Regions from separate parts of the Clostridium sp. Marseille-Q7071 genome, predicted to be linked through region 2. Evidence: a T-box and tRNA genes for the amino acid it is inferred to sense, from the RefSeq annotation. Region 2 holds a T-box; the other holds one or more tRNA genes.
The links. The T-box of region 2 lies ahead of metG (methionine--tRNA ligase). A T-box ahead of a tRNA ligase gene usually reads a tRNA of that ligase, here a tRNA-Met.
Positions count from the first base shown of each region.

Region 1 (17,002 bases), 580 kb from region 2:
CTTTTCTTAATACTCTTGTGATAATAGTTTTATGTTCCTTAAAAGCATCTTTATATATTATAACTCTATCACCTTTTCTATAACAGTATTTTTTAAATATTTCATCAGATATTTCTTCAAGATAATCATTATCTTCCCTAATAATATTCGACATTCTATTTAAGGTATGAATTATATCTTTATTAAAATTATTTTCCATGTAAGGAATAAGTTCAAGTCTAATTTTGTTTCTAGCATAAATATTTTCAAAATTAGTTTTATCTATCGCTGCTGGAAGTTCATTTTCCTCACAATATTTTTCAATTTCCTTTCTCGTTATCTCAATAAGCGGCCTTATAAATATATTATCCCTAACCGGTCTAATCCCTACTAAGCCCTCTATACCTGCACCTCTCATCATACGCATTAATACAGTTTCTGCTTGATCATTTAAATTGTGAGCAATAGCAATTTTATTACAATTATATTTTTTCATAAGTTCATCAAAAAACTCATATCTGGCTTCTCTACCAGCTAACTCATGAGATATATTTTTTATTTTTGCTAATTGATTAATATCAACCCTTTTAAAAAAGCATAAAATTCCTAGCTCATCACAATATTTTTTGCAAAGCTCTTCATCTTTATATGCATCTTTTCCTCTTAAAAGATGATTTACATGAGCTGCATAAATGGTTATATTTAGTTTATTCTTTAAAGTATGTAAAATATGTAATAATGTTATAGAATCTGGTCCACCAGATAATGCAATTATTATTCTATCACCATCATTAATCATATTATTTTCGGCTATAGTTTTTAAAACTTTATCTTTCAACTTTTTACCACTTCCTAGAATATGATATTCATTACCTCATATTATCATATATTACCCTTTAATAAAAGAAAAATATCATTAAATATTTCTAATTTGTTAAATTTGAGAGCTATAAAAAAATGAAGAAATGTAAAAATTACCCACTTTACAATTCTTCATTTTTATAATCTAACTATATAGGTTGTACACTTTTGATACCAATACAGTCATATCATCCCTAACCTTATTTTTACTTATCTTCTTCGCCTCCTCTATTATTCCTTCTGCTAAATCACCTATATTTATATCATCATTTCTTATCATATAATCTAAAATCCAATCTACTCTTCCCGAAGGCTCTACATCAAGCACACCATCACTTACCATTACTACTAAATCACCATGGGATACAGATTTTTTATGTCTTTCTATATCAGCTTTATCAAGCACACCTATTGGTAAACTTTTAGATTTTATTATATCAATGGTGTCATCAGATTTTATGAAACTAGCAACCGCCCCTACCTTCATAAAGTCTACTTCTCCTGTATATAAATCTATGCTACTTAAATCTACTGTTGAAAATTTCTCCTCCTCACAAAATTTTAAAGTCATAATAGAATTTACTGTATTTATAGCTGTAGTTTTACTAAACCCTGCATGAGTAAATTTTTCTATTAATTCTACTGCTGCTTCACTTTCTCGTCCAGCTTGTGGCCCTGACCCCATACCATCACTAATAAGCATCATATAATTGCCATTAGCATATTTGCCAAAGCTAAAGCTATCTCCATGTATATTAAATCCTTCTTTGCTTGCCTTAGCTACATGAGTTACCACTTTAAACTTAGGTGCTTCTTCTAAAACAATAGTACATTTATTAGTTTCAGGATTTATATAACATGCATCGTCATTAATAATCATATTTTTTTCCACAGCTTCATTAATTATAGGAAGAATTTCTTTCCCATACATATCAATTGAAGCATACTCTGATGATGAGATCCTAATTATTAACCTACCTTTTTTATCTTCAATGGAAAATACATCATCATATTCTATATCATTTTTATCAAATAATTTTATTATGTCTCTTTCCACTTCTCCATCCACTTTAATGTCTTCATTAAAATCTTTCACTAATTCTTGAACAGATTGAGCCATATTGTTTATTTGACTTGCTAAAAGTTCCCTGCCTTCACTTAATCTAGTTCTCCACATTTCACTTATAATATGCTTATTTACCACATCCTCAACATTTCTTATTAATGCACCTTTTCTAAGACACTTCCTTTCTAATTCAAATGGAAATTTATTTATTTTTTTCTGCTCATTTTCTATAAGTTCAGCAAATGCACTATAAGTTACATGATGTTCTCTAGCCCAGCATATACAATTAGTATTACAATCATTACATACTCTACTTGCTAAGTTTTCTACCAAGGCACTACTTTTACTTTGAAGTGTAAGCTTATCATTATCTACTAAGTTAGTTAGTATTTTTGACATATTTGCAAGTACATCTGAAAAATTATCAAGTCTTCCTAAATACATATTTCTTATATTATTTAAATAATTTCTATCTAAACTTTGCTTTTTCTTTTCAGAATTTATCTCTGCTGATATACGTTCATATATATTATTAGGTATCATTAAAAATATACCTACTGACAAAATTCCTTCTATTATAATAAAGCTATTTGAAATTGCCATATTAGAAGTTGACATATAAACTTTAACTATAGCAAAGGTCACTAAAAATGCTAATGAAACAAATATCCTTCCAGCATCTTTAAAAGCTCCTGCTACAAGCCCACAAATTCCTAATACAGTCACATATAATAATAAATATTCATTGCTCATTCCTACAATAGCACCCATAGCTATCCCTGATGTAGCGCCTATTGCACTTCCACTTATGTAGCTAAATATTATTACTACTGCCAATGCCAATACATTTGTAAGAGAAATGTTAAATATTTTAATTCCCCAAGTTCCTGCTACAACTACTGAAAATAATAAGGACATACAAATTATTTCTTCATTACTAAATAAATGTTTTGTTTTTAATTCTTCAAAGCATGAATTACTTATATGCAGAATAAAATATATTGGGAAGATACAAAAAATATTTGTAAAGGTTGAAATCAAAGATACTGAAAAACCATATTGATTTATTAAAATATTATAGGCAAAAACTGATATGGTAACAGTAATAGCTAGTACAGCTTTTTTTAACTTACTTTCTACAGTATCTCCTATAACCATAGAAACAAAAGTTAGCAATGGAACCAATACAAAATACATATTTATGTCTTTAACATAGCTCTGCATAGTAATATACCCTAGTAAGCTGCCAAAAGCAGATAATAAAGATATTTTATTGTCTTCTTTCATTAGTATAACTAATAAAAATGCAATCCCAAATGGTGCTGTATTGTTTATAATCATTGTTCTGCTAATGAAAAAACATAAAAAAAACAATACTCCTGCTTTTATAATCAGTTTTCTACTACTTTGTTCTTCTTTAATTTGTTTTTCTTTTGTATTTTTAATTCTTTTATATGGAATTATCTCTGCACCATATTGCATTTTATAACCACCTACCCCTTAAATTTGTAAGTTAATTGTAACAAAGGAGTCTGGAAATAAATGTCATTTAATGGAATGAAGTTATAAAATCTTTATGACATCAAACTGTATATTTTTACCATTTTATAACAAGAAGTTTTTCCCTCTGCACAGTTACCATTTTATACCATAATCTACTATTTTCAAAGTATTACTATATTTTTTTATCCACAATTCTTATATTTTTATTTTTCAATATGTTGATAACTTTTATAGTTAAAGCTGTCGTTATGGATAACTTTATAATAAAATTTGAAAGAATTTTTATTATAATAAATGGAATATTTTATTGAATTGATAATATAGTGCTGATAATTATGTTATTGAATTATTTGAATTTCTACTTTATACAATTGAGGATGGGGAATTATTAGACCTTCTCTTATATAAGAGAAGGTCTAAATTTATTTCTTTTCAAAGTGACGCAGTCACTTTTATTGAAAAATCTATTTGAAGAAATTAATTTGTAAGAATTAATTTCCACCATAATTGTCAATTGTCCATTGTAGAACTCTATAGTTTTGCTAATTAAAATTATATAATCAAAATCTTAAAGTTATCACTGGATAGAATCTCTAACTTCTAGTCATATTTTAAAAGTATTACTAATAAATATAATAATCAATTATTATATTTAGTTTTTCACATAATAAAAAAGCTTACAACTAAGTTGTAAGCCTTTATGGTAGCGGAAATAGGACTTGAACCTACGACACTCCGGGTATGAACCGAATGCTCTAGCCAGCTGAGCTATTCCGCCATGTTGGTTGCGGGGGCAGGACTTGAACCTACGACCTTCGGGTTATGAGCCCGACGAGCTACCAGCTGCTCCACCCCGCGATATTTTGGTGCTGAAAATTGGAATCGAATTGGTACGGTGTTTAACCACCGCAGGATTTTAAATCCTGTCCATCTACCCGTTCCGCCACTTCAGCAGATTATTTAATTTAAATTGACCTTATATAATACTTAACTCTTGCCATCCATAAATTAATGGTTGCGGGGGCAGGACTTGAACCTACGACCTTCGGGTTATGAGCCCGACGAGCTACCAGCTGCTCCACCCCGCGATATTTTGGTGCTGAAAATTGGAATCGAATTGGTACGGTGTTTAACCACCGCAGGATTTTAAATCCTGTCCATCTACCCGTTCCGCCACTTCAGCAGATTATTTAATTTAAATTGACCTTATATAATACTTAACTCTTGCCATCCATAAATTAATGGTTGCGGGGGCAGGACTTGAACCTACGACCTTCGGGTTATGAGCCCGACGAGCTACCAGCTGCTCCACCCCGCGATATTGGTGCTGAAGACCGGAATCGAACCGGTACGGTGTTTAACCACCGCAGGATTTTAAGTCCTGTGCGTCTGCCTGTTCCGCCACTTCAGCAGGTTATTTAATTTAAACTGACTTTACATAGTGCTAAACTCTTGTCATCCATAAATTAATGGTTGCGGGGGCAGGACTTGAACCTACGACCTTCGGGTTATGAGCCCGACGAGCTACCAGCTGCTCCACCCCGCGATATTGGTGCTGAAGACCGGAATCGAACCGGTACGGTGTTTAACCACCGCAGGATTTTAAGTCCTGTGCGTCTGCCTGTTCCGCCACTTCAGCATTTCTGACTATAGTATATGTAATATAAAATATTTTAACCTTAAATTAATTATAAGGTTATGGTAGCGGAAATAGGACTTGAACCTACGACACTTCGGGTATGAACCGAATGCTCTAGCCAGCTGAGCTATTCCGCCATGTTGGTTGCGGGGATAGGACTTGAACCTACGACCTTCGGGTTATGAGCCCGACGAGCTACCAGCTGCTCCACCCCGCGATATTTGGTGCTGAAGACCGGAATCGAACCGGTACGGTGTTTAACCACCGCAGGATTTTAAGTCCTGTGCGTCTGCCTGTTCCGCCACTTCAGCAGGTTATACATTATTGTGCGCATCTTTCAGCGACAATATTTATTATAGTTTAAGGTCTATATATTGTCAACACTTTTTTTTATAATAAACTTATATATTTTTGCAGTTTTATTAAAACTTAACTATATTAGACCACTAATATAATTAAAAGAGTGCCAAAAATTTAGCACTCTCTAAATTTATATTAATAATTTGAACTTTTTCTACTATATCCGCGTCCTTTATTATCTTGGTGTCTTTTTAAATCCTGAAATCTTTCTTCACTGTCTTTTAGGAACTTAGACATTCTATCTTCAAATGAAGAGCCACCAGTTTTTCCTTTCTCTTTTTCCCAGTCTATTTCCACAGGTTTTACTGATTTTTTTGGCACTCCTGCTTGTTTTATAGATAAGCTCATTTTTCCGTTGTCATCAACTGAAATAACCTTCACCTTAACAACGTCTTCTTCTTTTAGATGATCTCTTACGTCTTTTACAAAGACGTCTGATACTTCTGAAATGTGAACAAGTCCTGTTTTTCCTTCCACTTCAACAAAAGCACCAAAATTAGTGATATTAACCACTTTACCTTCTACAATACTTCCAGCCTTTAAGGTCATATTAAAAAGATTCCTCCTTAAATAATGTTTTAATTATTATGTTATATATCAAGTTATGTTAAACATAACACAGATCACTTATCTTCTTTTACACTGTTATTGATTACAGGAGTTTCACCCTCTTTAATAAGTCCTAATTTTTCTCTTGCAAGTTTCTCAATATACTTATCAGTCTTTGATAACTGCACTTCATCCTGTAATTTTTTGTTTTCTTCTTGCACTTTTTCTAACTCCACAGTGTAGGTTTCAAATTCAACCTTTTGTCTATGCATTATCTTCTGCTGATTTATGAAAATATAAGAAACATAAACAATTAATAGAGATAATAATAAGTTTTTGATTTTTCTATTTTTCATTATACAACTCACCCTCCACATAGAATGAGTATAACAACTTATTATTCAATAGTTATTATATTAAAATATAACTACTCATGTTAAACTCATAAGTATATTTTAATTTGAATTGTTCATTTGTTCAAGGTATTTTACATTAATTTTTAACTTTTTCTTATTATTTTGTATAAACAAAATCTTACAGGATAAGACAATGTATTAAATATTACTCTTAATACCTTTCCAATAGCCAATAATACGTTGTGAAGTACGTTTATAAATATCTTACTAATTAGTTTAATATATACAAATAATCCTATACTTACATATACAAAAACATTAAAGCTCATATATGCATAGCTTGTGTACATCATAAATATAAACACAATAAATCCTGTAGCAATCCAAAATAAAACATCTTGAATTATAGTTATAATCGCACCAACATCTTCAAATCCTCTTATAATTCTATAAATATCAAAGAGAACGCCTATTAAAACTCCACTCAATAAACTAAATGCAAATAATATTATTTGTTGTTCCATTGTAAACAGCATGATACTTACCTAAAAAGCCTTGAAAGAATGCCTTTTCCCTTTCTAGATTTTTTTTCATCACTGGTATATACAATATAACTTATTTTTCCACTTATCATTACATCTCCATTTTGTACATCTAGTTTATTCATTTTTAAATTTTCTCCTCTTATATCCATAGAACCAAGAACTGTATTTAAAAGGATTTGTTCATCATTAAAGCTTACAATTTCCTCAACTCCGTCAATTGCCATCTTTTTCCTTGAATCTAAAGTTAAATAACTTTTTCTATCTTCTATCTTGGTTTCTTTGTTATCCATAAAACCCTCCTTGCATATATTAAAAGTATTCCTAATAAATAATATTTCTTTAAGAAAAATATATGCAAAGAAAAGCAATTTAAGAAGAAGTAATTATTCCTTATCTTCTTCCCCTGATATTATTTCATACATAGTTTTAGCATTTTCTTTAGTTACATGATTTGCTATATTCACTATTTTTGCTGTTAATACTTGAGTTGCAAATTGAATTTCAATGATATCGCCTTCTTTTACTACCGTTCCTGCCTTAGCAACTTTACCATTTATTGAAACCCTACCACTTTCACAAACTTCTTTTGCAACTGTTCTTCTCTTAATTATCCTTGACACCTTTAAATACTTATCAAGTCTCATAGCCATCACCCCAAATATATTTTATTCAAATTTATACTTTTAAATTTATAACTATAAATAATTCCAAAATAATTAAATTCTTTAAAATATTATATAAACTTTATTATTCAAATATAATTATAACCTTAAATGATTTGTAATACACTATTATCATCTCAAACAAAATAACTATTCAAATATTCTGAGGATATTTTATATCACATAAATAGCTGACTCTTAAAAATAGTGAGACTATCTTTGTAATCTTATAGTAAAGTATGACATAACATATACTTAAATACTAGTTAGCTATTTTTGAAGATGTCTTTAATAAAAAAAACCTAGAATAAATCCAGGCTTTTTAATAAGTAAAATAAGACTATTTATTAACTATGTCTTTAAATTCTTTTCCTGCTTTGAAAACGGGTGCTTTTGAAGCAGGAATTTCTATTTCTTCTTTAGTTCTTGGATTTCTTCCCATTCTAGCAGCTCTTTCTCTAGTTTCGAAAGTTCCAAATCCAACTAATTGAACTTTTTCTCCCTTTCCTAGAGCTTCTTCAACGCTCTCTATGAACGCTTTTAAAGCAACCTCTGTTTCCTTTTTAGTTAAACCTGATTTCTCAGCCATGCTTGTGATTAATTCTGATTTATTCACTATTGTACCTCCTTAATCTTTTAAAAACGCTTCTACATTCATAAATTCTATTAGATATCTTGAATATAAGATAGCATATTCTTCAATGTTTTTTAAATTCCTTCTAATCAATTATAGTTTTAACATAAAAGTAATAAATTATTTCTTCTTTGCTTCATTCCATAACTGATCCATTTCATCAAGCGTCATAGTCATGAGATCCACTCCTTTAATTTGAGCAGAATCTTCTATAAACTTAAAACGCTTAATAAATTTATCTATAGTATAATTTAATGCAATTTCTGGGTCTATGTCAAGAAGTCTTGCAACATTTACTGAAGCAAATATTAAATCTCCTACTTCTTCTAGTATTTTTGCCTCATTTTTACCATTATATACATCTTTAATTTCATTTAATTCTTCTAGCACTTTTTCCATAGCTGGTTTAGGATCTTTCCAGTCAAAACCTACCTTTGCAGCTTTAGCTTGAACCTTATCTGCTCTTAAAAGTGCAGGTAAATTTTTAGGTATATGCTTCAATTCTTCAGTATAAGTTTTAAAATCATTTTCTTTTTTCTTAATTTTATCCCAACTATCTAAAACTTCGCTAGTATTATTAATTTTAATATCCCCAAAAATATGAGGATGACGTCTTATCATTTTTTCTGTTATAATTTTAACTATATCATTTATGTTAAAATATCCTTCTTCTTTACCTAGTTGTGCATGAAAAACTATTTGAAATAATACATCTCCTAGTTCTTCTGTAAGCTTAAAATCATCTCCTTCATCAATTGCTTCTAAAACCTCATAACATTCTTCAACTAAATTTCTCTTTAGTGATTTATGAGTTTGTTCTAAATCCCACGGACATCCCTCTTCCCCTCTTAAAGTTTCCATCACCTTAAGTAAGTCAAAAAAATCTTTGGTTTCTTCTAAATTTTTTGGAATATAAATTGAAGTTAGATAGTCTATATCCTGTTGTCTATCAAGCTCGAAAAGCTTTATCTTTCTAACATTTTCTATTTCCTTAACTCCTGCTGCTCTTATAAAATATATTTCCGTTTCATCATTATAATATTCAAGTAGTGATAATTTTGTTTCTGAAGCTATAAGTTGATTATAAACTTGAGTTATTATAAGTCCTGCTCTTTTATCTAATATTTGATTCTTAATATCAAATGCATCTATTATTTTTATTCCATCAATAGGATCTAATTTTAAAGTTTCCATAACAGCATCTATAAAACTTACTGCTGGAATTATTTCATATGGAATATTCTTCTCATCACAATATTTTATAAGTAGCGTAACTGATTTTTCAGCTACTAGTGGATGTCCTGGTACCGCATAAACTATATTATTACACTGACTATATTCTTCTATTATATCCTCAGCTATAGAATTGTAAACATCATCAAAGCTATCAAATTTTTCATACATGTAATCATAGCTTTCAAATGTTACTCCTAGAGATTTTAAATACTCAACATTTGGATGTTTTTCTGTTCTAAACAGTACCTTACAATCACTTTTTAAAAGTTCTAGTGTTCCAATTGTAAGTGCTTCCTTAGCACCTGGTCCTAAGCCTACTATTTTAATCATTCGCTTCACACTCCCTACTCTTCTCATTTTTATATAATTAGTTCTTTACAATCTTTCCTCTGATATCTTCTACAGTAAATATCTTAAGTACTATAATTAATATTGTATATATTAATGCTCCTACAAATATAGCTAATAAGCACGATATTCCATTACTTATTGTATAATTATAGACATTATTATACGTAAACACAACTGCAATTATCATAATTAATGATGCTATTGCTGGCTTTAATAAAATTTCATATAAACTTAGCTTAACAGAAAATATTTTCTTAATTTGAAACATATTTAAGATTACCGTAACTATATAGCCACATAATGTCCCTATAACTGCACCATATATATTTATAACGGTCATAGGAATCAACAAGTAACTTATTATTACTTTTACTATGCAACCTATAGCAAGGTTATAAACAGGCTTTAAATAGTCTCCTACGCTTTGTAATAACGCTGTAGTAGTCTGTGTTATTACTATGAAAGGTATTGTAGTAGCTACTAGTCTTAATATATTATAACCACCTACATCTTTCATAAATACTAAGTGCATTATTGGTGCTGCTAAAGAATATAATCCAGCTGTACAAGGTAATGCAATAACAAAGGATAGTTTAAAAGCCATTTCTATTCTTCTATTTAACTCAAAGGTTCTATTTGTACTATAAGCCTCAGAAATAATAGGTACTAAAGATGCACATAATGCCACTGAAAGTGCTAAAGGTACATTTGAAAGAGTTACTGCCTTTCCTGTTAATTGACCATATAAAACCGCACTTTCTGATACAGAAAAACCTGCTTTTAACATTCTCTCAGGAACTATTATAGAATCTATTAGTGACATTACTGTACCTACTGCTGCTCCTAATGAAATAGGTAATGCTGCTTTTCCTATTTCTGAAATCATACTCTTACTCTCGATATTTTTAACTTTATACATAAATTTGCTCTTTCTATAGTAGATTATGATTAAATATATACTGCCTAATATACCACCTACAACTGTACCTAAAGCCGCTCCCCCTGCCGCAAATTCTATTCCTTTAGGTAGTAATAAATATGCAAATAATACACCTGCACCAACTCTGCCTATTTGTTCAATTATCTGAGATACTCCTGTATATGTCATATTTTGAAGCCCTTGAAAAAAACCTCTAAAAGTACACATAATGCATACAAATATAGGAGCAACAGAAATTATTATAAAAGACATATATGAGTTCTCATGCCATTTTAATCCTTGAATTATCGATTTCGAAAAGAAAATCATAAGAAAAGAAGCCAAAAATCCTATAGGTAGCATAACTAAAAGAGTGTCCTTTAACACTTTTCTAATACTATAAAAATCATTTTTCGCATTTAATTCTGAAATTATTTTAGACATTGCAATAGGCACTCCTGACGCTAATGCTACAAATGTCATGTATAAAGGATATGACATTTGATAATATCCCATACCTTCATCACCTATAAGTGTCTGAATTGGTATTCTAAAAAACAAACCTAAAAATCTAGCAAAAATTCCAGCAATACCCAAAATCATTGTACCTTTTATTAATGAATGTTTTTTCATATAATCCCCCTAAAAAACCTTTTTATTTTAATACTTATTGCGATTTTTATAGCATTATTACTTGTATAGAATATATTTTTTTATTAATTTTAGATTATACATTTTTAATTATTGAAAATCTTTTTATTGTAATCATATTAATAACTTTTTAATAGGGGGTTAATGAAATATATATACCAGTTCTAAAATTAACATATATATGAGAATAATTGGTGCTTTTTAATATTATAATTAAAACTATTAAATTCACAATTGTGGATATTTCCCAGCAGAAGCTGAGAAATTTAGAATTGATTTATTTTTAAAATGATGTAGTAACTTCTTATAAAAAAACTAGTAGCTGTAGTATATCTATAGTACTAGTTAAATTTATTAGTCTTGTTCCAAACTATACTCCACCTTAGGGTAACCCTTATACAATTGAGAATTATTGATACTTCTCTTTTATAAGAGAAGTTCTAAATCTATTTCTTTTCAAAGTGACGCAGTCACTTTTATTGAAAAATCTATTTGAAGAAATTAATTTGTAAGAATTAATTTCCACCACAATTGTCAATTTTCCACTTTCAATTCTCCATTGATTAAGTTCCCATGAGGTGGAAAAGTGGAAAACTAGCAGTTGTATTACTAATAAAAAAATAGTTAAAGAAATTAGTTTAATCAAAACTAATTTCAACCATAATTCTCAATTGCCTATTGATTAAAGTTGCGAATTGAAATATTTTAAAATGTAGATATATTCAGTTATACATTAATTCTTAAGGTAATTTATCTATATTTAAGTTTCATGATGGATTATACTCACTTTAATAATTTCTAAAATTTATAATTTCATTTATAAAGAACAAAATATTTATTAAAATTTCGTAAATGTGATTAAAAAGAATATATTTGTTAATAGTATAGATGGTAGTAGAATAATGGAAAGCAAAAAATAAAAAATAATGGCAGAATCCTGCCATTATTGCTCCATTTGCTTTCCTAAGAAAGCAGATGCTGTTTCAGCTAGTTTTAATTCTAAATCCCCAAATTTTACATTTTCCTCTTTAGAAAGTATTATAACAGCTCCAATAGCATCTCCTTCTGCTACTATAGGGCTAACAACTTGAGAACTATAAACAGTCTCATCTTCATCTTCATATAATGGTATAACCTTCTCTGCCCCTGTTCCAGATATAACCGATCTACGACCTTCCATTATTTTTTCGAGTTGCATACTAACTTTTTTATCTATATAGTCCTTTTTAGGGCCACCACTAACAGATATTATACTATCTTTATCAGCCACAACTACAATATGTCCAATTGTCTGTTGAAGTGCCTCTGCATATTCCTTAGAGAATTCACTTAACTCTTCAATTGGAGAGTATTTTTTAAGTATTACTCCACCTTCTCTATCAGTAAATATCTCTAGTGGATCTCCCTCTCTAATTCTAAGAGTTCTTCTAATTTCTTTTGGAATTACTACACGACCTAAATCATCTATACGTCTTACTATACCGGTTGCCTTCATACATTAATTCCTCCTCAAATAACTTTAATTATGTACTTGTGCTATTATTATCCTTCTAAATTTGAAATTTTATACACATTTGCATAAAGATTAATTTATAACAAAATTTGAACAAAGATACCTTTTAAAATTTATAGCTTATAATATAAAATTTTTAGTGATTCTCAAAATAATCAATAAAATTTTAACTATTTTTTGTACAAAATCATAGATTCCCAAATTCCATTAAAATGAAGATTCTATAATCTTAATGGTAATTCTGAATTTAAAAATTTATAAGTTTTTATAATAGATGTATAATTATAAATTATTCGTTGTTAAAAATTCATATTTTATTTTCAAAAAATTTAACTTTTATTAATATCTTCCTTAATTTAAGGCTATAAATTATAAACGGTTTACCATATTTTACTCTATTTTTTGAATTTATTCTTTTACCTATTTCTAAAAATACTCAACATAAAAGGAGCTATGATTTAAATCATAACTCCTTTTATGTTGAAGACTTGCTGTCTTTTCACATGTTTTAAATTATTTTAAATTATCTTCATAAATTTTAATTTTAGCTTCTTCTTGCCATTTGTTAGCTGTTTCATTCCATTGTGTATTTTTCTTCTCATCTAGTAAACTCTTTTTAATGTCTTCTTTTACAGTATCAAATTTCTTAACTGGATACTCTTCCTTGTCTATACATTTTATTACATGATAGCCAAATTGAGTTTTAACTGGCGCTTTTGTATAAGCTCCTTTTTGTAGAGCAATTGCAAACTGCATAAAAGTTTTATCATAGCCTGTATCATTATAATCTATCCAGCCTAACTCTCCACCTTTATCTTTAGTTCCATCTGTTCCTTTTTCCTTTGCAAGCTTTGCAAAATCTTCACCAGCATCTAATCTTTTAATTATATCATTAGCATCTTTTTCATCTTCAACTACAATGTGAGCTACGTTAATTTTATTTGGCTTTTCAGTATAATAGGTCATATTAGAATCATAATGAGTTTTAGCATCTTCATCAGTTACCTTAACATCTTTAACTACTTCTTCAAAAACTTTATTATATATAAGTTGATTTTTTATATTTGCTTTTATACTTTCTTCAGTTTCACCAGATTGTTCTAATCCCTCTTTAAATTTTTCTTCACTTTCAAAAGCATCTTTTATTGTCTTATATTCCTGATCTATATATTTTTTAACCTCATCATCATTTGGCATCACTTTAAGCTCAACAGCTTTCTCTTCTAGAATTCCTTCTCCAATCATTCTATTTAACATGTTAATTCTCTGTTCTTTTAACATGCTCTTGCCTTCTTCAGTCGTATCAAAAGTTTCACCTTGCATCTTTTTGATATAAGTTATAACCGGTCCCATTCTTTCATCAAGTTCGGCCCTTGTTATTTTCTTATTACTATATTTTGCAACCTTTGATTTTGCGATACCTTCTGGAGTTTTTTCAATTAAACTACATCCAACTAAAGAAGTTGCCATCACAGCCACTAGGGATGCTACTATTAATTTTTTTATGTTCTTCACTTTAAATCCCCCGTTCTATTTTTTTTAATAGCTATATTTTAAACTATATAAAAGTTCAAATAATTAAAATTTATATTCTAGTTCATAAATAGTGCTCCTACTTCTAAACCGTTAATTATTTAATTCTATAAACTTATAAAATTAAACAAATCTAAAATTAATAACATTTTAAAATATAGCTTTTGTAATACAGTCCTATTTTAATAGGATAATATTTCATCTTTGTGACATTCAAAAATAATTTTATCATAAACTCCTAATTATTGAAAGTTTATAGTAAATTATTGAAATTAACCTAAAATGAATTAAAGAATTATTTATTATTAGTTTTGCCATTAAATTCTTTCATATACTTAGTTAGATTAATTAAATTATCAAGAAGCTCTTCTTTCTTAGTTTCCTTTATCTTATAAGCAATAACCGGTACTTCTGCCATTTTAAAAGTTATTTTGCTTATATAATTATCTAATAGTCCAGTAATTAAATCTTTGCTAATATTTTGTTTACTTTCAAAAGTGATTAATATTTCATTTTTAACTTCTTTAATCTCAATAATGCCTATTTCCTTTGCCATACTTCTTAAGTAAGCAATATTCATCAAATTATAAACAGTAGGTGGTATATCAGAAAATCTATCTTCTATTTCATCTTGTAATTCCATCATATATTCATAAGAGTCGATAGACGCAATCTTTTTGTAAACCTCAATTTTTTGCGTTTCATCCTTCACATAGCTGCTTGGAATATAAGCATCAATTTTAATTTCAACAGTAGTTTCAATAGGTTCTTTTTCAATGTCACCTTTAATAAGTTTTATCATATCTTCAAGCATTCTACAATATAAGTCATATCCTACAGTAGCCATATGTCCATGTTGTGCAGAACCCATAATATTTCCTGCACCTCTTATTTCTAAATCTCTCATAGCAATTTTAAAACCTGAACCTAATTCAGTAAAATCTTTAATGGCTTTAAGACGTTTTTCTGCTACCTCTGTTAAAATTTTATCCTTCATATAAGTAAAATAAGCATATGCTATCCTATTAGTCCTACCTACTCTACCTCTTAATTGATATAGCTGAGATAAGCCCATTTTATCTGCATCATAGATTATCATAGTATTAGTGTTTTGAATATCTATACCTGTCTCTATAATAGTTGTACATACTAAAATATCATATTTATAATCTACAAAATCTAGTATTATTTTTTCCAATTCTCTTTCAGTCATTTGCCCATGAGCTACCGCTATTCTAGCTTCAGGTATAAGTTTTCCTAGATAGCTTGCCATTTCTTTTATAGTTTCAACCCTGTTATACACAAAAAATACTTGGCCATCTCTATTTAATTCTCTCATTATACCATCTCTAATAAGCTGATCATTAAATTCAACTACATAGGTCTGAACTGGATATCTTTCCTCTGGAGGAGTTTCAATAACACTTATATCTCTTACTCCTGTCAAAGACATATGCAATGTTCTAGGAATAGGAGTTGCAGTTAAAGTTAAAACATCTATATTCTTCTTGATAGACTTAACCTTTTCTTTATGAGTAACTCCAAATCTTTGTTCTTCATCTACTATTAATAACCCTAAGTCCTTAAATGAAACATCTTTTTGTAGTATCCTATGGGTGCCTACCAGTATATCCACATTTCCTTCCTTAACAGATTTTAATATTGCCTTAGTTTGTGAAGCTGTTCTAAATCTGCTTATCATATCAACTTTTAAAGGAAAATCAGAATATCTTTTTAACATATTCTTATAATGCTGTTCTGCAAGTATAGTCGTAGGAACTAAAAATGCAACCTGCTTTCCATCCATCACACATTTAAAAGCAGCCCTTAAGGCTACTTCTGTTTTTCCATAACCAACATCTCCACATAAAAGTCTGTCCATAGGTTTATTACTTTCCATATCCTTTTTAATTTCCTCTATAGCTGTCAATTGATCTGGTGTTTCATCATAAGGAAATTCATCTTCAAATTGTTTTTGCCATATTGTATCAATACCATATTTATGACCTTTAATTTGTGCTCTAGTAGCATAAAGCTTAACTAAATCTTCTGCAATGTCTTCTATAGATTTTTTAACTTTATTTTTAGCTTTAATCCATTCACTTCCACCTAGTTTATTTACTTTAGGTGATTTGCCCTCGCTACCTATATATTTTTGCACCAAATCTAGCTGTTCTACAGGAACATATAAAGTATCTCCATTGTTATAAGTAAGTTCTAAAAAGTCCTTTTTATGGCCTTGTATTTCAAGCTGATTTATTCCTTTATATACACCTATACCATGATTTGCATGTACTACATAATCTCCTAATTTAAGCTCAGTAAAGCTTTTAATCTTTCCTGCACCTTTTTTATTTCCTTTTCTTCCTGTTTTTCTTTTAGATTGTCCAAATACTTCCTTATCAGATATTACACACACTTTAAGCTCAGGATATTCAAATCCTTTTAATGAATTACCAAAGGTTACAACAACTTGGCCAAGTTCTATATTATCAATAAAGTCTTTATAACTTGCTTCAATACCTCTATCCCTTAGCGTATCTATTAGTCGTTCTCCCCTAGTTCTTGTTCCTGATAATATTACTGTCCTATAATTGTTATCTTTTTTATCTTTAATGTCATCAATTAAATAATCTAATTGTCCA
Region 1 covers NZ_CBCOPR010000001.1:977,920-994,921, reverse strand. The annotation lists gene tilS (tRNA lysidine(34) synthetase TilS) at 1-817, opposite strand, end outside; gene spoIIE (stage II sporulation protein E) at 986-3,388, opposite strand; tRNA gene ACWPW7_RS04645 (tRNA-Met) at 4,111-4,187, opposite strand; tRNA gene ACWPW7_RS04640 (tRNA-Met) at 4,192-4,267, opposite strand; tRNA gene ACWPW7_RS04635 (tRNA-Met) at 4,422-4,497, opposite strand; tRNA gene ACWPW7_RS04630 (tRNA-Met) at 4,652-4,727, opposite strand; tRNA gene ACWPW7_RS04625 (tRNA-Leu) at 4,732-4,820, opposite strand; tRNA gene ACWPW7_RS04620 (tRNA-Met) at 4,880-4,955, opposite strand; tRNA gene ACWPW7_RS04615 (tRNA-Leu) at 4,960-5,048, opposite strand; tRNA gene ACWPW7_RS04610 (tRNA-Met) at 5,109-5,185, opposite strand; tRNA gene ACWPW7_RS04605 (tRNA-Met) at 5,190-5,265, opposite strand; tRNA gene ACWPW7_RS04600 (tRNA-Leu) at 5,271-5,359, opposite strand; gene ACWPW7_RS04595 (S1 domain-containing RNA-binding protein) at 5,544-5,957, opposite strand; gene ACWPW7_RS04590 (FtsB family cell division protein) at 6,032-6,313, opposite strand; gene yabQ (spore cortex biosynthesis protein YabQ) at 6,457-6,837, opposite strand; gene yabP (sporulation protein YabP) at 6,855-7,148, opposite strand; gene ACWPW7_RS04575 (RNA-binding S4 domain-containing protein) at 7,242-7,502, opposite strand; gene ACWPW7_RS04570 (HU family DNA-binding protein) at 7,861-8,136, opposite strand; gene ACWPW7_RS04565 (bifunctional methyltransferase/pyrophosphohydrolase YabN) at 8,275-9,720, opposite strand; gene ACWPW7_RS04560 (putative polysaccharide biosynthesis protein) at 9,758-11,293, opposite strand; gene spoVT (stage V sporulation protein T) at 12,255-12,806, opposite strand; gene ACWPW7_RS04550 (peptidylprolyl isomerase) at 13,338-14,339, opposite strand; gene mfd (transcription-repair coupling factor) at 14,653-17,002, opposite strand, start outside.
Region 1: it encodes a tRNA-Met, which carries the amino acid that the T-box ahead of metG (methionine--tRNA ligase) is inferred to sense. The anticodon was not compared.

Region 2 (17,002 bases):
TTAATATAGTGCAAGATAAAATAAAAAGAGCGTAATAATTATAACGTTATAATTATTACGCTCTTTTTATTTTAAATATCTTGAAAAATAATAGGTCATTATGTTATCTTGTTTTGCATTATACTAACTTGTCAGAACTTAACCATAGCAACGCTATGAGTGGAACCTAGTGCCTTATCTTATATAAAATAGACTAACATATTTAACTTCTTATTTTCTTTCAGATAACTTATCTTACTATACTACCTGTTGGCAGTTGGCCTGGATCTACTGTAAATAACTTACTATCATCATCCGTTGCTGCACATAATATCATACCTTGGGATAATTCTCCTCTTAAAGTTACTGGTTTTAGATTAGCAACTAATACCACATTTTTACCTATTAATTCTTCTGGTTTGTAGTTCATTGCTATTCCTGATACAACTTGACGAATTTCTCCACCTAGATCTACCTTTAGTTTAAGTAATTTTTTAGCTTTTTTAATAGGTTCACACTCTATAACCTTAACAACTCTTAAATCTATTTTATCAAAGTCATCAATTGTGATTTCTTCTTTTATAGGCTCCATTACTGGTGCTTCAGTTGCTTTTTTAGCTTCTTCAGATATCTTATCCAATTCAGCTATTTTAGCTTCCACATCTATTCTTGGGAACATCACTTCTCCCTTAGAAACTTTAACTCCTGATTTTGTTCCATTAAATGATGATAAGCTTTCCCATGTTGTTTCTGTAATATTTAATTGGCTATTAATTTTTTCACTTGTACTTGGTAAGAAAGATGATATTAATACAGAAGCTATTCTTAATGACTCTGCTAAATTATATAAAACTGTTGCAAGTCTTGGCTTTTGTTCCTCATCCTTTCCAAGTATCCATGGAGTTGTTTCATCTATATATTTATTTGTTCTTCTTATTAATGTCCATACATGATCTAAAGCATTAGATATATTTAATTCTTCTATAGCTTTCTCAACTAATATAGGTGTTTCAAGTGCTAATGAAATTAACTCTTCATCTACGGCTTCTTTAATATCTGGTGAAGGTATTACTCCATTAAAATATTTCTCTATCATTGTAGCTGTTCTTGAAACTAGATTTCCAAGATCATTAGCTAAATCTGAATTTGTTTTCTTAATAAATATTTCATTATTAAATAAGCCATCTGAACCAAATGGTATTTCATGTAGTAAATAATATCTAACAGCATCTACTCCAAAATGATTAACAAGTACTACTGGATCTACTACGTTACCTTTAGATTTAGACATTTTGCCTCCATCAACTAATAACCATCCATGGCCAAATACCTGTTTAGGTAACGGTAATCCTAAAGCCATAAGCATTATAGGCCAGTAAATAGTATGGAATCTTAATATATCCTTACCGATTAAATGAACATCCGCTGGCCAAAATTTATTATAAAGCTCTGTGTCTTCACTATTATATCCTAATGCAGTTATATAGTTTGAAAGCGCATCAATCCATACATATATAACATGACTTGGATCAAACTCTACTGGAATTCCCCAAGTAAATGAAGTTCTTGATACACAAAGGTCTTGTAACCCTGGCTTTAAAAAGTTATTAACCATTTCATTTTTTCTTGATTCTGGTTGAATAAATTCCGGATGAGCTTCTATGTACTCAAGTAATTTATCCGCATACTTAGACATTTTAAAGAAATATGCCTCTTCCTTAGCTTTTTCAACTGGTCTTCCACAGTCTGGGCAGTTTCCATTAGATAATTGTGTTTCTGTCCAGAAAGACTCACAAGGAGTACAATACCATCCCTCATAAGAGCTTTTATAAATATCTCCTTGCTCATGAAGTTGATTAAATATTTTTTGAACTGCTTTTTTATGATAATCCTCAGTAGTTCTTATAAATTTATCATATTTTATATCCATAATGTTCCACAGTTCTTTTATCCCTGCTACAATTTCATCAATATATTCTATTGGTGTAACGCCTTTTTCCTCAGCTATTCTTTGTAATTTTTGACCATGCTCATCTGTTCCTGTTAAAAACATTACCTCATGGCCTGTTAACCTTTTAAATCTTGCTAAAGCATCTGCTGCAACAGTTGTATAAGTATTTCCTATATGAAGATTTGCAGATGGATAATAAATTGGTGTAGTAATATAATATGGTTTTTTGCTCATGCTTTTACCTCCTGTATTTTAAAATATAAACTTTCACTCTACCTTTTAAGAGATTCAAATTGAAAAAGAAATTAATTACTAATCTCTTTTTTATAATTTTATAATAAAAAAGTCTCTATATGGAAATTTTTCCATATAGAGACGTTATATACGTGTTACCACTCTATTTTATACTTATTTCACAATAAGTACCTCATTAAGTGACTGGCAAAAAGCTTTTATCACCCTGCAATATATCGGTTGCTACCGTACCTCCCTTGCTCTTGCTCAAAAGGTCTGCTCCAAGGCCATATTCATAAAGCTTCATGCTACTAGCTTTCACCTAATCTAGCTCTCTTTAAAACACTTAACTTTATTACTCTTCTTTTCATAGCATTATATTATTATTACTATTATGATATGATAAAGTAGTTTTTATGTCAATATAATAAAAATTTTAAGTATTTTCCAAAGTACCTCATTTGCCTTTTATAACTATTGCCCTAATAACTATATACTATATTAAATGTATTTACTATTTTATAAAGCTTATATATAACATTAAAGTTACAATGCTGTCAACAATCAATGCAGATGGAATTCTTAATGCTATAACATTGTGTTCTAAATCTTTTTTATATTTGCCATATCCATATAGAGCACAAAGTAGGCTTATGGTAAACATACATAAAAAGCCAACAACACTATTATAATAACTAGGTAAGAAATTTACTCTACTAATGTGAAAAGCTTTATTTATAAAATAAAATTTTATAGTAAAAATAATACCATATATCACAAAATACATTATTTTTCTTAGCCTTTTACTCAACTTATATTCTATAAGAGCTACAATAGATACTATAGACATACCTGGTATAATCCATATAAGTCCCATAGAAACTATATAAACAGCTCCGAAAAACATTCCTTCTAAAGTTTGAATAAATGCATTTATTGCTTCCTCTTTTCTATTCCCAGAATTTTCACTTATAAACTTCGGATTTTTTGACGTAATATAAAGTTTTGCTTTACCTTCTTCAACAGAATCAATAAAAATTACTGAATCTTTATAATTTACTGGATTTATAGATACTTTTTTACTTCTTGATAATGGTTCTTTAAAGTCTCCTCTATACAAAACTTCACCAGACATATCCTTTTTATCTTTTGATATTTTCATCTTAACTATATCTGTTTGTCTTTTTAATTTTTCTGCTGTTCTACTAGTACTAACTAAAAATGTACCTAGCTCTTCACCATAGGTAGCTACAGTACCTATATCAACATCATAATCCGAAGCAATTTTATTTTTATCTGTTCCTATTTTTACTCCAAATGGTCCATAATGGCTAGCTTTTTCACTGTTGACAGGAAAATTCAAAAGGTTAAATCCAAATTCCTTACCTTGAAATATATACTCTATTAAAACATAAACATTTTCTTCATCAATTGCCATTGTAGCATTTCTAAATTTTACCTTTGAGATTTCAACTAAATTTCCACCTAGTTTAGGTTCTGTAACTTTACCATCTTCTATCCAAATGTAGTAAAATTCATCCAACCCCATCATATAACCAAGTAGATATTTATTCTTATATTTTGCACTTACCGATAACTTTATATTATCATCTATATTAACTCTAGAAACTTTGTTTATTAAATAATCCCTTATTTCAACATATCCATCATAAAAAACTGCTACTATATTTTCTGAAACTTTTGTTTTATTAATTACATTTTTTATACTTGTTTTGTCTACTAGATTTAAATCATCATCTAACTTTAATATTTCAATAGTGTTTTTATCAGCACCTGTTAATAAGAAGTTTATATAAATATTCTTATTGTCTGTAATAATATCAATATCTCTTGGTTCACTATCAGACGCTATAAATTGAGACTCTTTAATTTTTTTCCCTAATTTATCTATTAGCATTACCTTGATACTATCACTATCTTGATGGGCAACCACATAATTGCCCTTATATTCAATTATATCTGGAAACTCTGTTATGTTTCCTTGTGACAAAAATACTTCCTTACCCCATTTTTCACTTGGTGGCTTTATAGCTTCTTTATAATTTAAACTATAGTGAAAACAAAATATAGCTATAATTATCCCAACTACAATTGTGTAAAATTTTCCCCTCTTCACATATACCCTCTACTTTCTATAGTTCTAAAGTATACAATTATATATAAATTTCCAATAAGAATTTTTCTTTTATCTTAATATTCAATAACAATCTTAGTTTCTTTATATAATAGCCATATCTTACAATATAAAGATTATGTTTTTACATAATAAAACCAACAAATAATATTAAAGTTAAAAGTGAGTCTATTAATATTGGCTTTGAGAAACTTAGTACAATTACATTATAATCTAAATTCTCACTATAGCTTTTATATCCATAACTTAAGCAAACTAAGCTAATTAATAATGTACATGCTATGCCCACATTTAAGCTAAAAAAAGATGGTATAAGCATCGCTTGGTTAACATAGAATAGTTTATTTATAAAATAAAGCTTTAATAGATAAGCTAAACTATAAGTAAATATAAATAATATCTTTCTTATAGTTTTATTAAATTTAAATTCGATTATTGAAATAAGAGAGATTAAAGAAAGAGATGGTATAATCCATAATGAACCATAAATCACTAAATAAGCCATGCCAAAAAGTGTACTTTCAGAAGTACTTATAAGTGAAGAAACAGCTTCACTTAGTATTCTACTCTTATTATTAACTAATTTAAATTGTTCATCTTTTGAAGTAATATATACATTGCTTCTATCATCTCCTATAGGTTCACAAAATACTATTGCATTTTTATAGCTAACAGGGTAAATAGAGTTATTCCTACTATTTGATACAGGATTTTTTACAACAGCGCCATATTTATCATCAAAACGTCCACCTATTGAATTTTCATTATCTTCAATAGAAATTTCCACTATATCAGGTTGTTCTTTCATCTTAAAAACCTTTCTTCCACAACTCCCTAGAATCATTCCCTCTTGATTTGGATAATTAGCTAAACTAGTTACATCTACATTAAATTTCCTCATTTCATCTATATTATCACTAAAATTTTCCATTAACCTAAAATCACTTATATAAAGATCATTTTTATCTAATGAAAATTTGAAGTTTTTTACAGTATATTCTGTACTCTTATATACATACTCTACAATTGCATATATATCATTTTCTTTATAAGTAATAGTATTTGAAATGAAAGAAGAATTAGATCCACCCTGTACATCAAATGCAATTTTAGGTTCAGTTGTTTGTCCATTTTTATCTATAAAAAAATACTTATATGCACTTCTATCAGATATATATGTTATTAAATATTTATCTTTATAAGGAATACTTGTAGGCATCTCTGCTTTATTATTTAAATTAATTTTAGAAGAAGAATTTTTAAGAAAATCAATAAATTCTATATGATCATCATAAAAAATACATAATATATTTTCTGATAGATCAAGTTTACTTCTCATCTTATCAATTTGTTTTTTTCTATTAATTCTAAGTTATCATTTAATTTTAAAATTTTTACTGTATTATAATACATATCTGTTAGCATATAGGTAATATATATATTTTTATTATCAGTAATCACTCCTAAATCTCTAGGTTCTTTCCCATCTGCTTTAAAATTACTTTTCTTTAACACTTTACCTAGCTTGTCTACTATTATTACTTTTATATCATCTCCGTTCTGGTGAATAACAATATAATTATCATTATACCCAGTTAAAGCAGGATATTGCTTAATATCTCCTTTAGATATTAATACTTCCTTTGCCCATACTTCTGAAGGTGGTTTAATTGCTTCCCTATAGTTTAGATAATAATGAAATGCAAATATACATACAAATATTAATATAACTGCAGTATAGAAACTCTTTCTTTTCATACTTTATCCCCCCTATCACAATATGGATTCTTGAGGATTTAATGCATCTCTTAAAACATCCCCTATAACATTAAAGCAAATTATAGTTATGGTCATAATAGAAGCTGGAATAAATACTTGATATGGATAAAACATAAGTGAAAACCCTGTATTATACATAAGTGATCCCCAACTTAATAGAGGATATCTCATACCAAATCCAACGTAACTTAATAATCCTTCTAGTATAATTACGTTAGGAATTTCCATAGTTATAGTAACTATTGCTACGCTAATTACATTTCTAATTAAATGATTACAGATAATTCTAGAAGTACTAGCGCCTAATGCTTTTGCAGCTAAAACATATTCCTGTTCCTTTATTTGTAATAGCTGTCCTCTAATCACCCTTGCAACATTTCCCCATCCATTAATTGTCATAGCAAGAATCAAACTTAAAGGCCCAGGTCCTAAAATAAGATACATTAGCGTTATTATTACAATAAGTGGCACACTTGTTACTATTTCTAGTATTCTCATTATTATGTCGTCAATAATACCACCATAAAAGCTGCAAATACCTCCATAAACTATTCCTATAGATAAGTTTAAAAATGCTATAATAAAACTAATACCTAATGAACTTCTAGCTCCCTGCCATACACCTGCAAAAATATCTCTTCCTTCATCAGTAGTACCAAAATAATGAATACTATTTGGCCTTAAATTTTTCTCTTTAACAGGTTCGAAGTAATCAAATTTTGTAAAAAGCGGAGAAAAAATGGTCATTAAAATTACAGCTAATAAAATAATTGTAGCTAAAATTGCAAATTTATTTTTTAAAAATTTTATTTTTACACTTTGCCAATAACTTAAATTCCTCTCCCCCATTATTTCTTTTTCTTTAATCTTACAACCAACAACCTCAAAATCTTTCTTTTTTAATTCTTTCATAAACTCTCCCCCTAAAGTTTAAAATACCCGCCTCTTTAAAATATGTTATACCATATTCTACATATTTTTTAATAAATATAGAATTAATTTACTAATTATTAATAATATTCATAATAATAACAAAAATATTGTTATTTTGTCATTTGTTATTAACAGTATAATTTGCTTCTGATATAATTAAGTAACGTTGATATTTAAAAGGGGGGAGGTAATTATATGTTAAACAAAAAAGAAGTTAAAAGTGTACTTACCATTGCACTGCCTGCCGTTGGAGAAATGGTTTTATACATGATGGTTTGGGTTTTAGATACTCTTATGATTGGACAATATGGAGGACAAATAGCCGTTAGTACTGTTGGCATTTCTGGAGAAATATTATATACCTTTGCTAATATTTTTATAGCTATGGGTGTATCTATTGCCATAACCTCTATTGTAGCAAGACGTTATGGTGCTAAAGAATATGATACTGCTGAGGAATATGCTACTATTGGGTTTGTAGTAGGTACTATAATTAGCATAATTTGTACTGTTATAATTTTTATTTTTTCTAAACAACTCTTAACTGCTGCCGGTTGTGAACCTGAGGTCCTAGAAATTGCTATGAGATATATAAGAATTGTTTGTTTTGGAATTGTATTTAATATGATAACTAGCCTTTACTCAGCAATACAAAGAGCTTATGGAAATACAAAAATTCCTCTTATAACATCCTTCATAGTAATATTAATAAACATGACTTTAGACTATATACTAATTTTTGGTAAGTTTGGCGCTCCTGAATTAGGAGTTACTGGTGCTGCATTAGCAACTATAACTGCTCAAATTTGTGGATTTTTATTTTCTACATACTATACCTTTAAAAAGTCTAAGATTAAAATTAAATTTAAATATTTAAAATCCTTAACTATAGAAAAGACTAAAACCTTATTTAAGTTGTCTATACCTGCATCACTTCAAGAAGGTGCTTTTAGTATTAGTAGGTTATTTACAACTTTTATGATAATGAGGCTAGGAACTGTTGCTTTCTCTGCTAATACAATAACCTCAACTCTAGAATCACTATCTTATATGCCTGGCTGGGGATTTGCTGTAGCATGTACGACAATTGTTGGAAATAAATATGGTGAAAAAGATTACAAAGGTGCCATGAAATACGCTTATAACTGTGCAATTTTAGGATTAATTTCAATGATTTGTACAGCTTCATTGTTTATAATTATGCCTAAATTTTTGATTGGTCTATTTATAAATAGTAGTGAAGCTGAAGTTATTTCCTTAGGTGCTAAATGCTTAATGATAGCAGCACTTCAACAGCCTAGTATGGCAATTTCCATGATATATGGAGGCGCTCTAAAAGGAATAGGTAATACAAAAATACCATTTAAGGTATCTCTATTTACAGGATGGTGTATTAGATTACCATTAGTATTTTACTTCATTTATATAACTCAAAGCTCAGTAACATACTTTTGGTGGATTTGTGTAATTCAATGGATAGTTGATGCTGTACTAATTTATATTGCTTATAAAAGAAAATTTAATAGTCTAATAAAAGAATACCCTATTGAATCAACGCAGAATATTTGATAAAAATTTATAGACACACCTAATCAACTTAAATCCTTTTAAGTTATATGAAATAGAGTAATCCTTCAAGGCTGTGAGCTAATTGTCATAATACAAAACAGATTTTTTAGGATGTGTAAATCAGTGCACCTCTAAAATATTTAGAGGTGCTTATTTAATTTATTTTGATCTTATAATAATATATCAACTTATAAAACTAAGGACTAATAATTAAGAATGAACGATTTTAGTATATTATAAACTTTGCTACATTTACTGCTATAAGTACTGCACATATATCTACTAATACTGCCACCCATAAGGTATGTCTTATCTTTTTAATTTGTACTGCTCCATAATAAACTGCTAAAGTATAAAATATTGTTTCTGTAGACCCCATAATTATAGAAGCACAAGTACCTATAAAGCTATCTGGCCCATACTCTTTTACGATATCTGTAAAAATTCCTATAGCTCCGCTTCCTGATAGAGGTTTCATTAAAACTAAAGGTACGACCTCCGGTGGTACTCCTACTACATCTACTGCAGGCTTTATTAATGAAATTAAAAAATTCATAGCTCCTGATGCTCTAAATACATTAATAGCTAAAAGCATTGCTAAAAGATAGGGAAATATTCTAACACAAATTCCTATTCCATCTTTTGCACCTTCTATGAAACACTCATATACTTTAACCTTTTTAGAAATTCCATAGGTTGTAATTAAAATTATTATTATAGGGATAATAGCTTTTATTATATATTGAATTAAGGCTCTCACATCCATAGTACTCTCCTTATTTTAATTAATAATTTAAAGTCATATATAAATCTATATAGGTGATAAATAAAATTAATCTTATTCTTTAAAAATGCTTTTGCAGTAGTTTACAAAGAACTATCCCTATTATAGATGCACAAAATGTTGTAATAAAAGCAGCCAAAATTATTGCTCCAGGATTTTGAGAGTTTGCTGCTGCTCTTATAGATATCACTGTTGTAGGAATAAACTGAATACAAGCGGCATTTAAAATTAGGAATAATACCATGTCATTGGTGGCTCTACCTTTCTCCACATTTAGTCTGTCCATCTCCTCCATAGCTTTTATACCAAAAGGTGTAGCAGCATTTCCAAGCCCAAACATATTAGCAGTAAGATTCATAGCTATAGCTCCCATTACTTTTTCATCTTTACCTGCATCTCTGAATATTAGTTTTAATATAGGAGTCAATACTCTAGAAAGTTTTGAGGTTAGTCCACTTTTCTCTGCTATTTTCATAACTCCACACCACAGACACATCATTCCAACAAGTCCAATTACTAAGTCTACTGTTGAAGAAGTAGTTGATACTATTGCTTTAGAAACTATCTCTCCATCTCCATTTAATATGCCGAATCCTATACCTATAGCTAGTATAAGAAACCATATTACATTTATCATGCAAATTCCCTCCATAAAATTAATTTTTCTAATCTATAATGCAACATTTAGTCGTATAACCTGCACACTTTTATTAATAGATTAATAATATATATGAAGAATGGAACTATAAAATTTCACTTTGTACAAACTTTTATAATATGTAAAAAGTTAATGTAAATTATACTATTATGAACTTTAGTACGAAGCATCCACAATTTTTTTATTTTTAAATATTAATTTTTATTTAAAATTATAAACATATCCGTTGTTTAAGTTATAAATGAAACTTTAAATTTATAGGAGGAATTCATAGATGGATACTAGTAGGCTTTTAGAAATTCAAGAATCTAATGAAAATATCCCTGTATATTTTAATAACCATATAGTTTGGATAAATCATATAAATACTAAGCAAGAAATAGCTAAAATTATAGACTTAGATATATTAGAAACTTATGTAGTTCCTATTCGTAAATTATGTGAAGAAAATAATATTTTATAGTATATAAATTATTAATTAAACTTATTTTTAACTTGAAATTAATGCTATGCAATGCTAACATTTTATTAAGAAATAATTCGTAAAAAACAAGAAGATTAAATTTAAAAGGAGATTTTTATGAAGGAAAACAATTTACAACTAGCTCAAAAAGATATCGATGAGGCGCTATATACTATTGAAAAACTAGAAAAAAGTATAAAAGAAGATGCTCTTTCAGAAGATTTTGTTAAGAAAAACTTTTTAGAACTAACTAGAAAAATGCAAGAAATTGAAAACCTATTAAAAGAAGAAGGAATATTATAATAAAAAGTCGTGATTTTTTTAATCACGACTTTTAAAGTGAAAATTATCTTCTTTCTTTAGTTGTTATATATAACTTCCTTTAAATAAAGTCCTTTAGCTTGTGCAATTGGACCTGCTTCTTCTCTTTTCTTTTTATCTAATATAGTTTTAACCTCATCTACTGATATTTTTCCAGTTCCTACTTCTAAAAGAGTTCCTGTTATAATTCTTACCATATTCCATAAGAATCCATCTCCATTAAATTCTATTTCTATTAAATCTTCATTCTTATTTATATTAATATAATTTATAGTTCTCACTGTAGATTTTTTCTTTGTTTTAAGCGTAGTAAAGCTTTGAAAATCATGAGTTCCAACTAATATTTTGCTTGCCTTTATCATATTTTCTAGATTTAACTTTTTATCTATATGGTAAACATACTTTCTATTAAAAACATTTCTAAATTTACTATTATTTATTCTATAAATATAAGTTTTAGCTTTAGCATTATATCTAGCATGAAATCTTTCTTCTACTTCTTCTATTTCTTTAACTACTATATCTTCAGGTAAAAATTCATAAAGATAATCAATCATCATTTCTTTGCTTAACATACAATTAGTATGAAAATTTGCTATGTAATTTTCTGCATGTACTCCTCCATCGGTTCTCCCACAACCAATAAGCTCTATTTTTTCACTAGTCATTTTAGAAAGCACCGCTTCTATTTTTCCTTGTATAGTATTATCACTATCACCAAGTCTTTGCCATCCCTTATATCTACTTCCGTCATATTCTATAGTTAATTTTAAATTCTTCATAATATAAATCCACCTTTTTTATATATTCTTTCTAAGTTTACTATAATTTAATCTCTTTATTCAATAAAAAAAGACTACCAATTATATGGTAGTCTATATGGTAATGTTATACGAATTATTTTGTGTGTTCTTTTACTAATTGATATAAAATTCTTGATCCTGCACCTGTAGCACCAGATGTTATATAATCTAATGGTTTACTACTCCATGAAGAACCTGCTATATCAAGGTGTAGCCAAGGTTTGTTTTCAATAAATTCACCTATAAATAATCCAGCTGTTATTGTACCAGCATTACGTCCGCCAGTATTTTTAAGATCTGCATTTTCTGATTTTATAAGTTCTTTATATTCATCAAAAGCAGGTAATCTCCAAACTTTTTCTCCTGTTATTTTTGAAGCTTTATCAAGAAGTGAATAAAACTCATCACTATTTGAAACAACACCAGTTGCTGTATCTCCTAATGCAACTAAAACAGCACCTGTTAAAGTTGCTATATCAACAACTTTAGAAACTTTTTCATTTCTTATAATATAAGTTACTGCATCAGCTAATGTAAGTCTTCCTTCTGCATCTGTATTTAAAACTTCGATAGTCTTTCCTGCCATTGATCCTATTATATCACCTGGTTTATAACTTCCTCCAGAAATACAATTTTCACAAGAAGCTACTACAGCTACTACATTAACTTTTAATTTCATTTTAGCTATAGTGTGCATAGCACCTATAACAGCACCCGCACCACCCATATCTGATTTCATAGTATCCATACTTGCTGATGGTTTTAATGAATATCCACCAGTATCATAAGTCAATCCTTTACCTACAAGACCTAGTATGTTATCTTGATTTTCACTATCTCCCATATATCTCATAACAATAAGCACAGATTCCTTGTCTGAACCTTTTCCTACTGTCAAGAATGAAGTCATTCCTAATTTTTCAACTTCCTCTTCACTATAAACTTCAACTTCAAAGCCTGCTTTTTTACCTATTTCAACTGTTCTATTAGCAAGCTCTCTTGGAAATAAAACATTTGCCGGTTCGTTTACTAATTGTCTAGTAATTATATTTCCTTCTCCTAAAGAAATACCTTCGTTTATTATGTCCTCATATGAATCCAAGTTACAAGCCAATATATTTACTGTTTCAAGTTCTACTGGTTTCTTTTCACTCTTATATGTGTCAAATCTGTAGGTTGACATTACTGAAACTTCTGTTATTGCCTTAATAGCATCACCCATAGAATCAGTTTCTTTAAGTGCACCTACATGTATATCCACTGACTTAGCTTTTAATTTTATAGCTTCTTTAATAGCCTTTCCTGTGACTTTTCTTAACTTCTCTATTTCAAAACTTTCTTTTTTACCTAATCCTGCTAATATTAGCTTAGTTGGAGCCTCTTTTCTTAGAAGATTTAAAACTAAAATTTCTCCATTTGTACCTTTAAAATCTTCAACCTCTAAAACGTGAGCAATTGAATTTTTTATAACATCATCAGATAAGTTTTTGCCAACTTCTTTCATACCTTCAAATATAAATATAGCTTTTACATCGGATAACTCATTAAAATTTTTAAAATCATATGCTTTTATATTCATTCTATTATCCCCCTTCATAAATCAATACGGATAATTAGTATCAATTGATTTTCTTTATTATTTAGATTTTATCCCTATAAAATCTTATTGTCAACTACATTATATCAGAAAATTCTTTAATTTATAACAAATACTATTTTCCTTAAAGATAAAATTATTAAAAAGTAAAATTATTACTAAACATTACATTGTTATTGACTTTTATATTTAGTTATTTAAAGTAAAATAACTAGTCAAATGTATTATCATACTTACTAGTTATCTTTCCTATAATCTCTTATTATTTTATAACTTGTGGTTCTGAAAAGCCTTTACCAAAAACTTCTTTAATATCTGTTATTGTTAAAAATGCTTTATCATCTATTTCTTTTACTATTCTTTGTAATTCTACTATTTCATTTTTATCGCAGACAACAAATAGTATTTTTTTATTTTCTTTAGTATACATTCCTGTACCGTTTAGACCTGTAACTCCCCTATTTAACTCTTTCATTAAAGCTACTGCAATTTCATCAGCTTTATCAGAAATAATATGTACTGATTTCGAAGCATTACCACCACTTATTATATTATCTACTACTGTGGATATAATATATATAGCTATTAATGCATACATTCCCTTTTGTATGCCAAATACTACTATTCCTAAAATAATTATACATGTATCTATAAGTCCCATGACTTTAGCTAAAGATACACTTGGAAACACATGTTTTATAATTGTTGCTGCAAGGTCTGTTCCTCCTGTGCTAGCAGATGCCTTTAATACTAGCCCTATTCCTGCTCCTAATATAATGGATCCAAATATACTTACTAATATTAATTCTACATTTATAACTGGTAAAAACTCTGTATACCATAACGCAAAGGATAAGTATAATGAAGCAAATATAGCTTTACCCCCAAAGGACTTTCCTTTTAATTTTATCCCTAATATAAATAGTGGGATATTAACAACTATATTTGTTATCCAAAGTGGAATTCCATATCCAATTATTTTAGATGTAATGTATTCTAAAACTATGGCAAGTCCTGAAATTCCTCCTATAACTAATTGATTAGGTTTAAAAAACATATTTATAGCTGAAGCTAACAGAGTTGTTCCTAATATTATCATAAAATATTTCATTAGTTCTTCTTTTTTGAAAACCTTTTCCATCATCATTCCCTCCTTTGTATCAATAAACACTCATATGTTATAACATATTTAATATTAGTTGTAAACAAACTATTAATGTATTGTAAATAAACTATTTATGGAAATATAATTCTTATAATATAATGATATAATATAGGATTTACATCGTAAGCTAATTTAATTATATTTAAAATAATTAATCAGTATTTCTAGTGATTTTATTTAAAATACCTAGTATATTCTTTCTTAATTATAGAACTTAATAGTTACTTTAATTCATTTTTAAATTTAAATTATAATTATTTTTAAAGCTTATAACTATAATTTGTGTTATCATATTATTGGCTTCTTAAAATTTTATAATAATGTAATATTTTAGAGCTAATATTTATTTAGTAATAGTGAAAACTAATAATATAGTTAACACAAATGAAGTTAAGATTATATAACCGTAACTCTAACCTAATTTTCTTTATAATTATAACTTTAAGGAGAGTATGATGGAATTTTATAGTATTTTTAAAGATATTTTTAATTTTATATTTTTAATTAATATAGTTTTTGCTGTTATAGTAATCCTTTTTGAAAGAAGGAATCCTGCAAGTACTTGGACATGGATTATGATTATGTATTTTATTCCCATTTTGGGATTCGTACTCTATTTATTTGTAGGTCAAGACTTAAGAAAGCAAAAATTTTTCTATTATAAAAAAGAAGAAGAAGATAATTTACTTTCTATTACTAAAGATCAGAAAAATATATTAAAAAATGATTATATAGTAAAAAATAATGAACTATTATCTGAATATCATGATTTTATTAGGTTAAATCTAAGTACAGATAATGCTATTTTTACAAGCAATAATGACATCCAGCTTTTAAACAATGGCGATGAAAAATTTCCTAAGCTTATAGAGTGTCTTAAAAACGCTAAAAATTTTATACACATGGAATATTATATATTTAAAAATGATGATATTGGAAATGAGATATTAAATGTATTGGTAGAGAAGGCTAAAGAAGGTATTGAAGTTAAACTTTTATATGATGGAATGGGATGTTTAAGACTTCCTAAAAATTTCTTTCAACCCCTTGTAAAAGCTGGTGGTGAAATTAGCTGCTTTTTCCCACCTTTTATACCTTATATAAATTTAAGAGTAAATTACAGAAATCATAGAAAAATTTGTACTATAGATGGAATTCATGGTTTTATTGGTGGCCTTAATATAGGAGATGAATATTTAGGCCGTTCTAAAAAATTTGGATTTTGGAGAGATATGCATCTTTATATAACTGGAGATGCTGTAGATTCTTTGGAAATGAGATTTTTACTTGATTGGAGATTTGCTGCAAAAGAAGATATAACAATGGGACCTAAGTATTTCCCTATAAAAGGACAAATAGGTAATAAATGTGCTCAAATTATTTCTAGTGGTCCAGATTCTCAATGGGGTGCTATAAGAAATGCTTATTTAAAAATGATTAATAGAGCTGAAAAAAATATTTATATAGAAACGCCGTATTTAGTTCCAGATGATAGTATATTAACAGCACTAAAAATAGCTGCACTATCTGGTATTGATGTAAGAATTATAATACCTGCTAAACCTGATCATATGTTTGTTTATTGGGCTAGTAAATCTTACGTATGGGACTTAATTGAAGCAGGTGTAAAATGTTATACATATAATACTGGATTTATCCATAGTAAAATGATAGCAGTAGATGGAAGAATGTGTAGTATTGGAACTGCTAATTGGGATATACGAAGTTTTAACTTAAACTTTGAAGTAAATGCTATAATATATGATGAAGATACTACTAAAGATGTAGAAGATTCCTTTTTAAATGATATTAAAAGCTCAACCTTTCTAACTGAAGAACATATGAAAAAAAGGAGCTTAATAGTACGAATTAAGGAGGCTGTATCAAGACTTTTATCACCAATGCTATAGGGATACAATGTGAAGACTTAAAATATACTGTGGAAAATAAACTTTTTATAAGAATAGCTTAATTCCTTGAAGATTAAGAATTAATAGTTAAGAATGAAGAATTGATGATGAAATTTACTAAGAGTGAATTTCTAAAATAAAATTAATTTTAAAAAACTCCAAAGGCTTTAGCCGTGGAGTTTTAACTATAATTCTTCATTTTTCATTCTTAATTTTTAATTTATAAAAAAGATTTTTTGTTATGGAAATTAAAATAACGTATAAATTAAATTTTTATTGTGGAATCCTATAATATACTGCATATCAGTTGCCTCTTACTTATTATTAATTTTAATTATAAAGTTATTTCTGTTGCATAAATTATACCATTGATGGTACAAAGACTAATAAAGTTAATGCTGTATCTATTAATAATCCTATAGAAAAGGAAATCATCATAACATTATCTAAATCTTTTTTATACATTTCATATGCTAAAGCATAGCTAAAGAAGCTTATTATTATACAAATCATTGCTCCTATAAATTTCGATGCAATTACATCTGGAATTGCATAATGATATTGAGTATATACTACAGAAATAATGCTCATAATTTTTATGATTGTAGTTATAATCCCACTACCTATAAATAATTTAAGTCTCTTACTAGTACTAATACTATAATCAAAAAAGCTTATTATTCCTACTAGTACTAATGAAG
Region 2 covers NZ_CBCOPR010000001.1:396,912-413,913, forward strand. The annotation lists gene metG (methionine--tRNA ligase) at 230-2,164, opposite strand; T-box leader at 2,299-2,544, opposite strand; gene ACWPW7_RS01765 (hypothetical protein) at 2,679-4,301, opposite strand; gene ACWPW7_RS01770 (hypothetical protein) at 4,444-5,658, opposite strand; gene ACWPW7_RS01775 (hypothetical protein) at 5,655-6,077, opposite strand; gene ACWPW7_RS01780 (ABC transporter permease) at 6,093-7,010, opposite strand; gene ACWPW7_RS01785 (MATE family efflux transporter) at 7,227-8,600, shown strand; gene ACWPW7_RS01790 (spore maturation protein) at 8,827-9,348, opposite strand; gene ACWPW7_RS01795 (nucleoside recognition domain-containing protein) at 9,446-10,021, opposite strand; gene ACWPW7_RS01800 (H-type small acid-soluble spore protein) at 10,317-10,505, shown strand; gene ACWPW7_RS01805 (hypothetical protein) at 10,623-10,808, shown strand; gene truA (tRNA pseudouridine(38-40) synthase TruA) at 10,865-11,608, opposite strand; gene ACWPW7_RS01815 (leucyl aminopeptidase) at 11,724-13,208, opposite strand; gene ACWPW7_RS01820 (YitT family protein) at 13,489-14,367, opposite strand; gene cls (cardiolipin synthase) at 14,847-16,301, shown strand; gene ACWPW7_RS01830 (hypothetical protein) at 16,662-17,002, opposite strand, start outside.